DNA from 4 places in the Peribacillus sedimenti genome. Region 4 is predicted to be linked to each of the others. Evidence: riboswitches for the same ligand, from Rfam matches in the RefSeq annotation. Region 4 holds a riboswitch; each other region holds the start of a gene.
What was found. Region 4 has a riboswitch for thiamine pyrophosphate ahead of thiW (energy coupling factor transporter S component ThiW). Riboswitches for the same ligand answer to the same signal wherever they lie in the genome.
Positions count from the first base shown of each region.

Region 1 (2,203 bases), 740 kb from region 4:
CATTATCAGTATTTATGTGTCCATCCTTTTGGACTACATGTTCCTTTTCAGCCATAACACTCTTCTCTCCTTTTTTCTCTGACCTTTGATGAGACGAATAATTTATGAAAAACAAGCAGGTGCAATATGTTCCTCTTACAATCCTTCCACAATATGTATGAAATAAAACGGATTTTTTCAATTCTGGGATTGTAAATTATTCCAATCGCCAAAGGCTTCAACGACCCTTATCGTTTTTCGTCCTCAATCAATTCCTCAAATCTGGCTTTAGCCTCATTTTCTTCGAAGGTACTGTATATACGGTAGTTGTCCTCATCAAGTATCCGAAAATGATGGCTAATCATATTTTGCTGCAGGATATAGCTCTGATCCCGCGCAATCACTTTCCACCAGACCTTTCCGCCAAGGGTTTTCTCCTTCCGGTAGTTTAGCCCGTCTCTTGCAATCGTCTCGGCTACTTCAAGCGGGTCTCCTCCCAATGCCGACTGCAGGACCTCACTCTCCCGAAAAAGGGCACATACAGCTACTATCACCGTCCATCCGGCAGTTGACCGGCCCTTTTCAATTTGTACCAGTGTTTTCTTAGAAACCCCGAGAACTTCCGCCATTTTGTCTTGGGTATAGTCCATTTCTACTCTTACCAATTTTATTTTATCCGTGATAATGCTTATAACAGTCTGTTTATCCATGTTCCGCCTCTGTCATTTTTAGTGTAATTTTACACTGAAAATGACCAGGGATTCAAGGCGGCGGATTTTGGATACAAATCAAAAAACCGGCCCACAAGGAACCGGTTATAATGCTTATGACTGATATGATTTTCTTAGTAGAACTTTTGCTGCAGCAGAATATAACATAACGACTACTATTGCCGAAAGTATGAAGCTCGCAAGCATATAAGTGCCGTTGTAGATTAACGAATAGAGTGCTACAGGCTGTCCCTCTGGAGCATAAGAACCCCAGAAGATTATTCCCGCGGCAAAATGGCATAAGAAACGCAGAAAACTTCCGATGAAAATGCCAAGAACAGCATAGGTGTACGCTTTTGTTCTTTTTCCAACTTCAAGGTTGCCATTCACAGAGTTCGTAAACAAGCCTGCCGCTCCTACGAGTGTAAATGCAAGGAAGTATTCAAGAAAACCCTGGGCTGGATGGACAACCTGAGCGTAAGTAAGGACCATTTGGAGCATTCCCAAAAGAAATCCCGTCAACAGGCCCCCTTTCAAACCCCAGCGATAAGCCATCAGGAATACGGGAACCATTGCAATGGAAACGGACCCCCCTTGCGGCCAAATCCTTGAAAAAACGACTCCTGATACCCAATCGAGCAGCAACGCCAGCGCTGCAAAAACCGCAACTTCTACCATAAATAAAGTTTTATTTTTCATGATTTCCTCCTTCTCCATTCAAGAGAAGCATTCTGGAGCACTCCCGGCATAGCTTTTATCAACAAAAAAAGCAATACCAGGGCGGTAATGGACAGTCCCAGTATTGCTTGATCCAAAACCACATCCCTACGCTAGCATTAACTAACAGGTTCTTAGGGTCAGAACTCACTCGCTCACTCTCAGCCTTTTTTGGCTCCCCTTGTGGACGTATTATTTTTTTATCCTCGGTAAAAATATACTACTAGTTTGTTATAAGTTCAAGACTTATTTCCGGCTTTTGATCCAGATGAAAAGCAAAGCAAAAGTGTCCCCTGTTCCCGCTTTTATTCAAATACAGCATGGAGGTAACGGAATGAATCATGATACCAAACAGGCGTCTGCTGAAAAAGGAGCCTATATAAGCATTGCTGCATATATTTTTCTCTCAGCCCTAAAATTAACAGTCGGACATATTGGCGATTCCAGAGCGTTATGGGCTGACGGATTAAATAATACTACTGATATTATCGCTTCCCTGGCAGTACTAATAGGATTAAGAATATCCAGGCGTCCTCCCGATGAAAATCATGCTTATGGTCATCAAAGGGCTGAAACGATCGCATCCCTTGTGGCGGCGCTTATCATGATAACTGTAGGAATCCAGGTAATATATAATGGATTCCAGGCCATCTTTAACCATTCACAGGGAAAACCGGACATGGCTGCTGCATATACCGCTTTATTCTCTGCCATTTTCATGTATGCCATATACCGCTATAATGTAAATTTGAGTAAAAAAACGAACAGCGCATCAATCAATGCAGTGGCACAGGATA
Region 1 covers NZ_CP143547.1:986,154-988,356, reverse strand. The annotation lists gene V1500_RS05050 (DUF3243 domain-containing protein) at 1-55, opposite strand, end outside; gene V1500_RS05045 (helix-turn-helix transcriptional regulator) at 228-689, opposite strand; gene thiT (energy-coupled thiamine transporter ThiT) at 804-1,388, opposite strand; TPP riboswitch at 1,495-1,598, opposite strand; gene V1500_RS05035 (cation diffusion facilitator family transporter) at 1,741-2,203, shown strand, end outside.
Region 1: it holds a riboswitch for thiamine pyrophosphate, as region 4 does, so the genes downstream of both, thiT (energy-coupled thiamine transporter ThiT) here and thiW (energy coupling factor transporter S component ThiW) in region 4, are expected to answer to the same signal.

Region 2 (2,203 bases), 1.5 Mb from region 4:
GCAAGCCTAAATGTTCCTTTGGTGTTACGTAGCATAGCATCGCTGTTCCATACCATCCAATCATTGCGGCTCCAATGGCAGATGTAATGTGGTCATATCCAGGTGCTACATCGGTTGTAAGAGGTCCCAGAGTATAAAATGGCGCTTCATGGCATATTTCTAATTGCTTATCCATGTTTTCCTTAATAAGGTGCAAGGGGACGTGTCCTGGCCCCTCGACCATTACCTGTACATCATGTTTCCATGCTATTTTAGTCAGCTCTCCCAGAGTCTCCAGCTCTGCAAACTGGGCTTCATCATTTGCATCCGCAATGGAGCCAGGGCGTAAACCATCCCCTAGAGAGAATGCGACATCATAGCATTTCATGATTTCACAGATTTCTTCGAAGTGAGTATATAAAAAGTTCTCTTTATGATGATAAAGGCACCATTGGGCCAATATAGAACCACCACGAGACACAATTCCTGTTAGTCGCTTAGCAGTCAGAGGAACATACCGCAACAGGACACCAGCATGGATCGTAAAGTAATCCACACCTTGTTCGGCTTGTTCTATCAAGGTATCACGATAAATTTCCCATGTGAGGTTTTCAGCCACTCCATTTACTTTTTCAAGGGCTTGATAGATGGGAACGGTACCAACAGGCACAGCCGAGTTCCGAATAATCCATTCTCTGGTTGTATGAATGTTTTTACCGGTTGATAAATCCATAATTGTATCAGCACCCCAGCGTGTAGCCCAGGTCATTTTTTCAACCTCTTCATGAATAGAAGATGAAACGGCTGAATTGCCAATATTGGCATTGATTTTGACATGAAAATTACGGCCGATGATCATAGGTTCAGATTCTGGATGATTAATATTAGCGGGGATGATCGCTCTGCCTCTTGCGACTTCTTCGCGAACAAACTCGGGTTTCATATTTTCCCTTATTGCTATGAATTCCATTTCTGGAGTGATGATTCCCTTTTTTGCATAATGGAGCTGGGTGACGTTTTTCCCTTTTTTTGCACGTAATGGTTTCCTTCTTAACCCTGGAAACAATTGATGATTGGCACGGGGGTCATTCTCCGCTATATAACCATTATCTTCAGGCTTAATTTTACGGCCTTCATATTCCTCCACTTCTCCTCTTTCAAGAATCCATGCATTTCGAAGAGCTGGAAGACCCTTTGCAATATCGACCTCATAATTAGGATCTGTATAAGGGCCGCTTGTATCATAGACACGTACTGGCGGATTCTCTTCTTCACAATATTTACCGGTTGTCGGACTCAACTCGATTTCACGCATGGGAACTTGAATATCTGGTCTTGATCCTTCCGCATAAATTTTTTTACTGCCTGAAAAATTGGACATGATGGATATGTTTTTTTCATTTAACGCCATGGTGGACATGAATATCTCTCCTTTTTGAGGTTTTTAAGGACGAGATCTGAATCATACCAGCAGTAATAAATCAGAAGAGAAAAGAAAAAGCTGAATCCATTAATAAACGGACCCAGCTTATATGTAGAAATTGTAAATACTGAATGAAAATATACATATAACTTCCCTACGCTGGCATGATCCAGATCAGGTCCAAAGGGTCAAGAAACTTTAACGTGTTTCCCTCTCAGCCCAACTTATTGGACTCCCCCAGTTATTGCTATTAAATTGTGATTTCAGTATACATGAGTTTTCAGAAAACGCAAAGAATTTTGATTAAATAGTGATATAAATATCTAAATTAGTAAACATTTCCTATCTTATGTTACATAGTATTCTTATACTTTAGCTTGAAATACTTTCAAATCCTTTTTACGCAGTTAATCCTTTATGAACTGACCGAATTTTAAAAATATTGGCAGAATATTATTTATATTGCTATTGTAAGTTAAAAAATTCTATATTATAACCCAGCGATTAAGAGTATTCAGGAATTTTTATATCCGAAACCGTAGAGTTAATAGGTTAATTAACAGATATTTTAAATAAAGAAAATTGGGATTATTGGACAGAAAAAGGTGATGATGAAGCAGCAAAAATAGTGAATTTGGTTAAAAAAAGGTGTCTGACCCTTGGTATACCATCTCATCTGTTAGATATAGGGGAAAAAGTAAAATAGCTATTTAGCATTCATTATATTTATAAGCACTAATGCAGCTGAAATAATTGCATACTCCGCAGATTTTCTCATTTGGATATATACAATGGAAGCAG
Region 2 covers NZ_CP143547.1:3,181,195-3,183,397, reverse strand. The annotation lists gene thiC (phosphomethylpyrimidine synthase ThiC) at 1-1,399, opposite strand, end outside; TPP riboswitch at 1,537-1,651, opposite strand.
Region 2: it holds a riboswitch for thiamine pyrophosphate, as region 4 does, so the genes downstream of both, thiC (phosphomethylpyrimidine synthase ThiC) here and thiW (energy coupling factor transporter S component ThiW) in region 4, are expected to answer to the same signal.

Region 3 (2,203 bases), 1.7 Mb from region 4:
CAATGTCAGCCAGGTAGTCCCAGCCATCCACCCATATGTTAAGATTACGAACGAAGCTTACGCATGCCATACGTACGAATTCCGTGACGCATCCATGAGCGAGCAGGGAAGAGAAGCGATGATTTTGGGAGCGAAGGCAATGGCGTTAACAGGGTATGAGGTGTTGACAAATCCTGGGCTATTAGCGCAAATAAAGGATGAGTTCAAGCGCCAAAAAACATTCAGTGTATAGGGAAAGGAAAGACCCTCGGAATATTGAGAGGGTCTTTTTTTTTACCGATTTAAGTGTGGAAATAGGATGACGTAATGTTAATCCATTACCAGCCCGCCATCCACGACCAGATTTTGTCCAGTGACGGCCCTTGCCCACTCAGATGCAAAGAAGACTATGGTATCGGCGACCTCTGCTGGTTCGGTTACCTTCCTGAGAGGCGTCGAAGATTCAATGAGCTGGAATACTTCAGCAGAGGTTGCGCTGCTAGCATCAGTCGCTTTTAACAATCCTCCGGAGACCATATTGACAGTAATGCCAAATTGCCCCAATTCGTTGGCCATATTTCGGGTAAAGCCTAGGAGTGCAGCCTTGCTGGTATTGTAGTCATGATATGGAACGACAGGGTTTTGGAACAGGTTAGTACCGATATTGACCACTCGTCCGAACCCCATTTCCTTCATGTCTTCAAGTCCAGCCTGAATGGTATGTAAAGAACCTCGAACTGCGCTCTCCAGTTGGGAATGGTAATCATCCCAGGCAATGGCGGATGCATCTTTCCGAGCGATTGGATCGAAACGGAAATTGACAAGTGCATTATTGACAATGGTTGTAACGGGGTTTCCAAAGAACCGCTTAGCCTCCTCGAACATATGCTGCACCTCTTCAGGATTTCGAATATCAGCCTTTATGGCTATCGCATTTTCTCCTAATGATTGCTGAAGAGCCGCAGCCTTGTCAAAGCTTTCAAAATAGTTAATTACGACTCTTGCACCTTCCCTGGCAAACGCTTTTACAGTCTCAGCCCCCAAACCTCGGCTTCCTCCAGTTACCAACACGATTTGTTCGCTTAATTTCATCATTTATTCTCCTCCAGAATGCAAAAAAGCCAGATCCCAAAAAGGACCTGGCTTATCAGCAAAGATTAGTCTTTGTTTTAAGAAGCCTACTTTCCTACGCTGGCATGATCCAGATCAGGTCCAAAGGGTTAAAAAACAGCAGTTTTTCTCTCAGCCTATACTTAGGCACCCCTAGTAGTTTATATGTACTTTATTTCATCATAAGCACACTCTGCATAGAAGTAAAACAAAATGAACTATTATACTCAATAAAATAATAGAGCACATTGATTTAGTTGATTTTCACCTATTTTTCATTTTTCTTTACTAGAATCAATTTATCAAGATTAGTCTTTCTTTTGACACGACTATTTTTGAATGGTCCAATCGCCTTTAATTTTATTCTGTTCTTAGCTTTACGCTATACTAGCAATACTAGCAATACAAATGCTTTTGGATTTTAATGAAATATAGTGAAAAGGAGTTATCCCAATGAATGTTCTTTTGGCAGAGGATGATGTAAAACTTGGCGAATTGATCGTTTATATGCTGAAGAAAAAAGCAGGTATAAACGCTGAATGGGTAAAGGAGGGGGAAGATGCTTATTATTACGCTGTCTCCAGCTACCACGATGTATTGATCCTTGACTGGATGATGCCAAACGGAGATGGAATTGATGTTTGCCGGCGGCTAAGGAAAGAGGGATATGCTGGTGCTATTCTCATGCTGACGGCAAAGGATGCTGTGGAAGACCGGATTGCGGGGCTGGATTCAGGGGCGGATGATTATTTAGTAAAACCCTTTGAAATAGATGAATTGCTTGCTCGTCTGAGGGCACTTTCCCGCAGGAATTATGCCCCGATTCTGGAGGAGGAAACTCAATTTCATGACATTGTTTTAAACAGGTCAAGCCAGGTTTTAAGGCGGGCACAACAAGCAGTCCAGCTTAGCCCCCGTGAATTTCAGCTATTGGATTTACTTGTCCAGAATAAAGGTCAGGTACTTACCAGAGAAGTCATCATGGATCGGATTTGGGGATATGATTCCGATGTATCGATGAAAACCATAGATGCACATGTGAAACTGCTTCGAAAAAAACTGGATAGTGTGGGGAAATATGACATGCTTCATAGTATACGAGGGGTAGGGTATA
Region 3 covers NZ_CP143547.1:3,383,444-3,385,646, reverse strand. The annotation lists gene V1500_RS16680 (M20 family metallopeptidase) at 1-232, shown strand, start outside; gene V1500_RS16675 (3-oxoacyl-ACP reductase) at 310-1,071, opposite strand; TPP riboswitch at 1,146-1,254, opposite strand; gene V1500_RS16670 (response regulator transcription factor) at 1,543-2,203, shown strand, end outside.
Region 3: it holds a riboswitch for thiamine pyrophosphate, as region 4 does, so the genes downstream of both, V1500_RS16675 (3-oxoacyl-ACP reductase) here and thiW (energy coupling factor transporter S component ThiW) in region 4, are expected to answer to the same signal.

Region 4 (2,203 bases):
TGCACGCCTTATACAAGTCCTGCTTGGATTGAAGCACTGTGCCAACCAGGACCTCCGCTTCCGGAATATTGGGGGTGATCACGGTGGCAAGCGGAACCAGCCTGCTTTTCAAAGCTTCCACTGCGTCTTCCTGAAGCAGATGGTGGCCGCTTTTCGAAATCATCACAGGGTCTAAAACAATATGTTTGGGCTTGTATTTTGCCAGTGTTTCAGCAACAGTGTTTACGATTTCTGCCGTACTGAGCATTCCGATTTTGACAGCATCCACCTGGATGTCATCAAAGACCGCCTCAATCTGGTCGCGGATCATGGAAGTGTCGATATTTTGGACAGAACGGACTTCGACGGTGTTTTGGGCGGTTACCGCTGTAATTACCGACATTCCAAAGACACCGTTCGCTGAAAATGACTTTAAATCGGCCTGGATGCCTGCTCCGCCTCCAGAATCAGAGCCTGCGATTGTTAATGCTTTTTTCATAAATGAATCCCTCCAAATAACGGTTTTTTAAGAAGATTTTTAAAATCATGAATGCCATGGCCGCTCCTGTAAATGAACTAAAGATGAAAGCGGGAATAAAACCGAATAGAGTTACTTTTTGCCCCAAAAACAGGACAGCGATCGGGTAGCAGGCGATGGCACCGATTATGCCTGTGCCGATTATTTCACCAACAGCTGCCAAGCCAATGCTCCTCGTCTGCCTATAAAGAATGGCGGCGGCAAAAGCACCGATCATGCTTCCCGGAAAAGCGAATACTGAACCGGTGCCAGCCATATTCCTTAAAACTGATACGATAAAAGCCTGGGCAACTGCATAAAACGGGCCGAGCATGACTGAAGCCAAAACATTGGCTAAGTGCTGGAGCGGAAAAATCTTTACAAATCCAGCCGGAATATACACAAATGAAGAAGTCAATGCTGTTGCTGCTGTAATCATTGCCGTCAAAGTAAGCTTTAGGATCTGGACCATTCAGAGTTCCTCCTTAAACGTTTTAATGCATGGCTTAAGCAGACACTTCCCGGGCAGGGGAGCAAGCAGTTGCAATTAAGTATGCAGCCGAAGGAAAAGCAAAAAGCCCCGCTTCGGTGAAAGAAGCGGGGCATAAGGTTCTAAAATGAATGAACGAAATGCTTCACTTCCCTCCGCCGGCATGATCCGGTTCAGGTTCAAAGGGTCTAGAACATTCGTTCAATCTCAGCCTTTTACAGACTCCCCCAGTGACTGCTGGTTATTTAATTATTGTTATCATATCACAGGGCTGGCAAAAAACAACCTCTCTAGGTTTGAATTCTAAACGCACCACGCCATAATGACCGGATCAATTTTACAAGCATTTTGCAACTTTTTCGTGACAGAATCGTTTAATAAAAAAACATGACAAAAAGGGGGAGGACGAAGTGAAAGAGGCATACTGGTATTTTTTGTCAGCTTTTATCATGTATATTTTAAGTTTTATTTGCGGGTTCACAATTGGCCTGTACATATTTTTTGCCGTTATTTTATCCATTCTCCTTGGAATCTCAAAACTTGTCGGCCACCATGGCGTCCGGGGGCCAGCGGCGGCTGCCTTTTCGCTGTGGCTAGTGTCCGTAAAATTCATTGATGATTATTATTTGTTTTTCCCCATAGCTGTTTTTCTTTAGCAAGATAGAAAAACATAAACGGAATTTTTTTCATAGCGTCACCATAAAAAGAACGGCCATAAAGCCGTCCATTAACTCTTGTATTGTTTTGATATCTTTTGTTTTTCCAGTTTGAAAGGTAAACACCATGAATGTTTTTCGGATTGAGGTCGCAATCCTTTCGGGCATCACACTGGAGGATAAATTGGACGGGAAGTGGTATGGTCAATGCTCGAACCATTGCCGGCAAAGTCGGCTGTACCTCCTGCTGAAATGGCAAAAACGGCCAAAGATAAAATCAACAAGAATTTCTTCATAAAATCTGCCCCTTTTCATTAAGATATATATTTTATTGCATCTTCAAACCTTCTAGTCTTCTGGAGGTGCATGGCTAGCAGATAAGAGAAGGTATGAAGCTCTTGCCGGTATTCACTTGAGGATTTCAGGACAGGCAGGAGCTTATTCTCAAGGTAGTCATATCCTTTAGTTTCCTCACCATTTATAAGGCTGAGATAAAAGGTGGAAATCATCCTGTATATTTGGTTCCCTGTTTCCTTCGAGGCCTCCATAAGCTTGTTGAAG
Region 4 covers NZ_CP143547.1:1,724,534-1,726,736, forward strand. The annotation lists gene thiD (bifunctional hydroxymethylpyrimidine kinase/phosphomethylpyrimidine kinase) at 1-478, opposite strand, end outside; gene thiW (energy coupling factor transporter S component ThiW) at 447-968, opposite strand; TPP riboswitch at 1,120-1,225, opposite strand; gene V1500_RS08505 (hypothetical protein) at 1,596-1,871, opposite strand; gene V1500_RS08510 (tetratricopeptide repeat protein) at 1,957-2,203, opposite strand, start outside.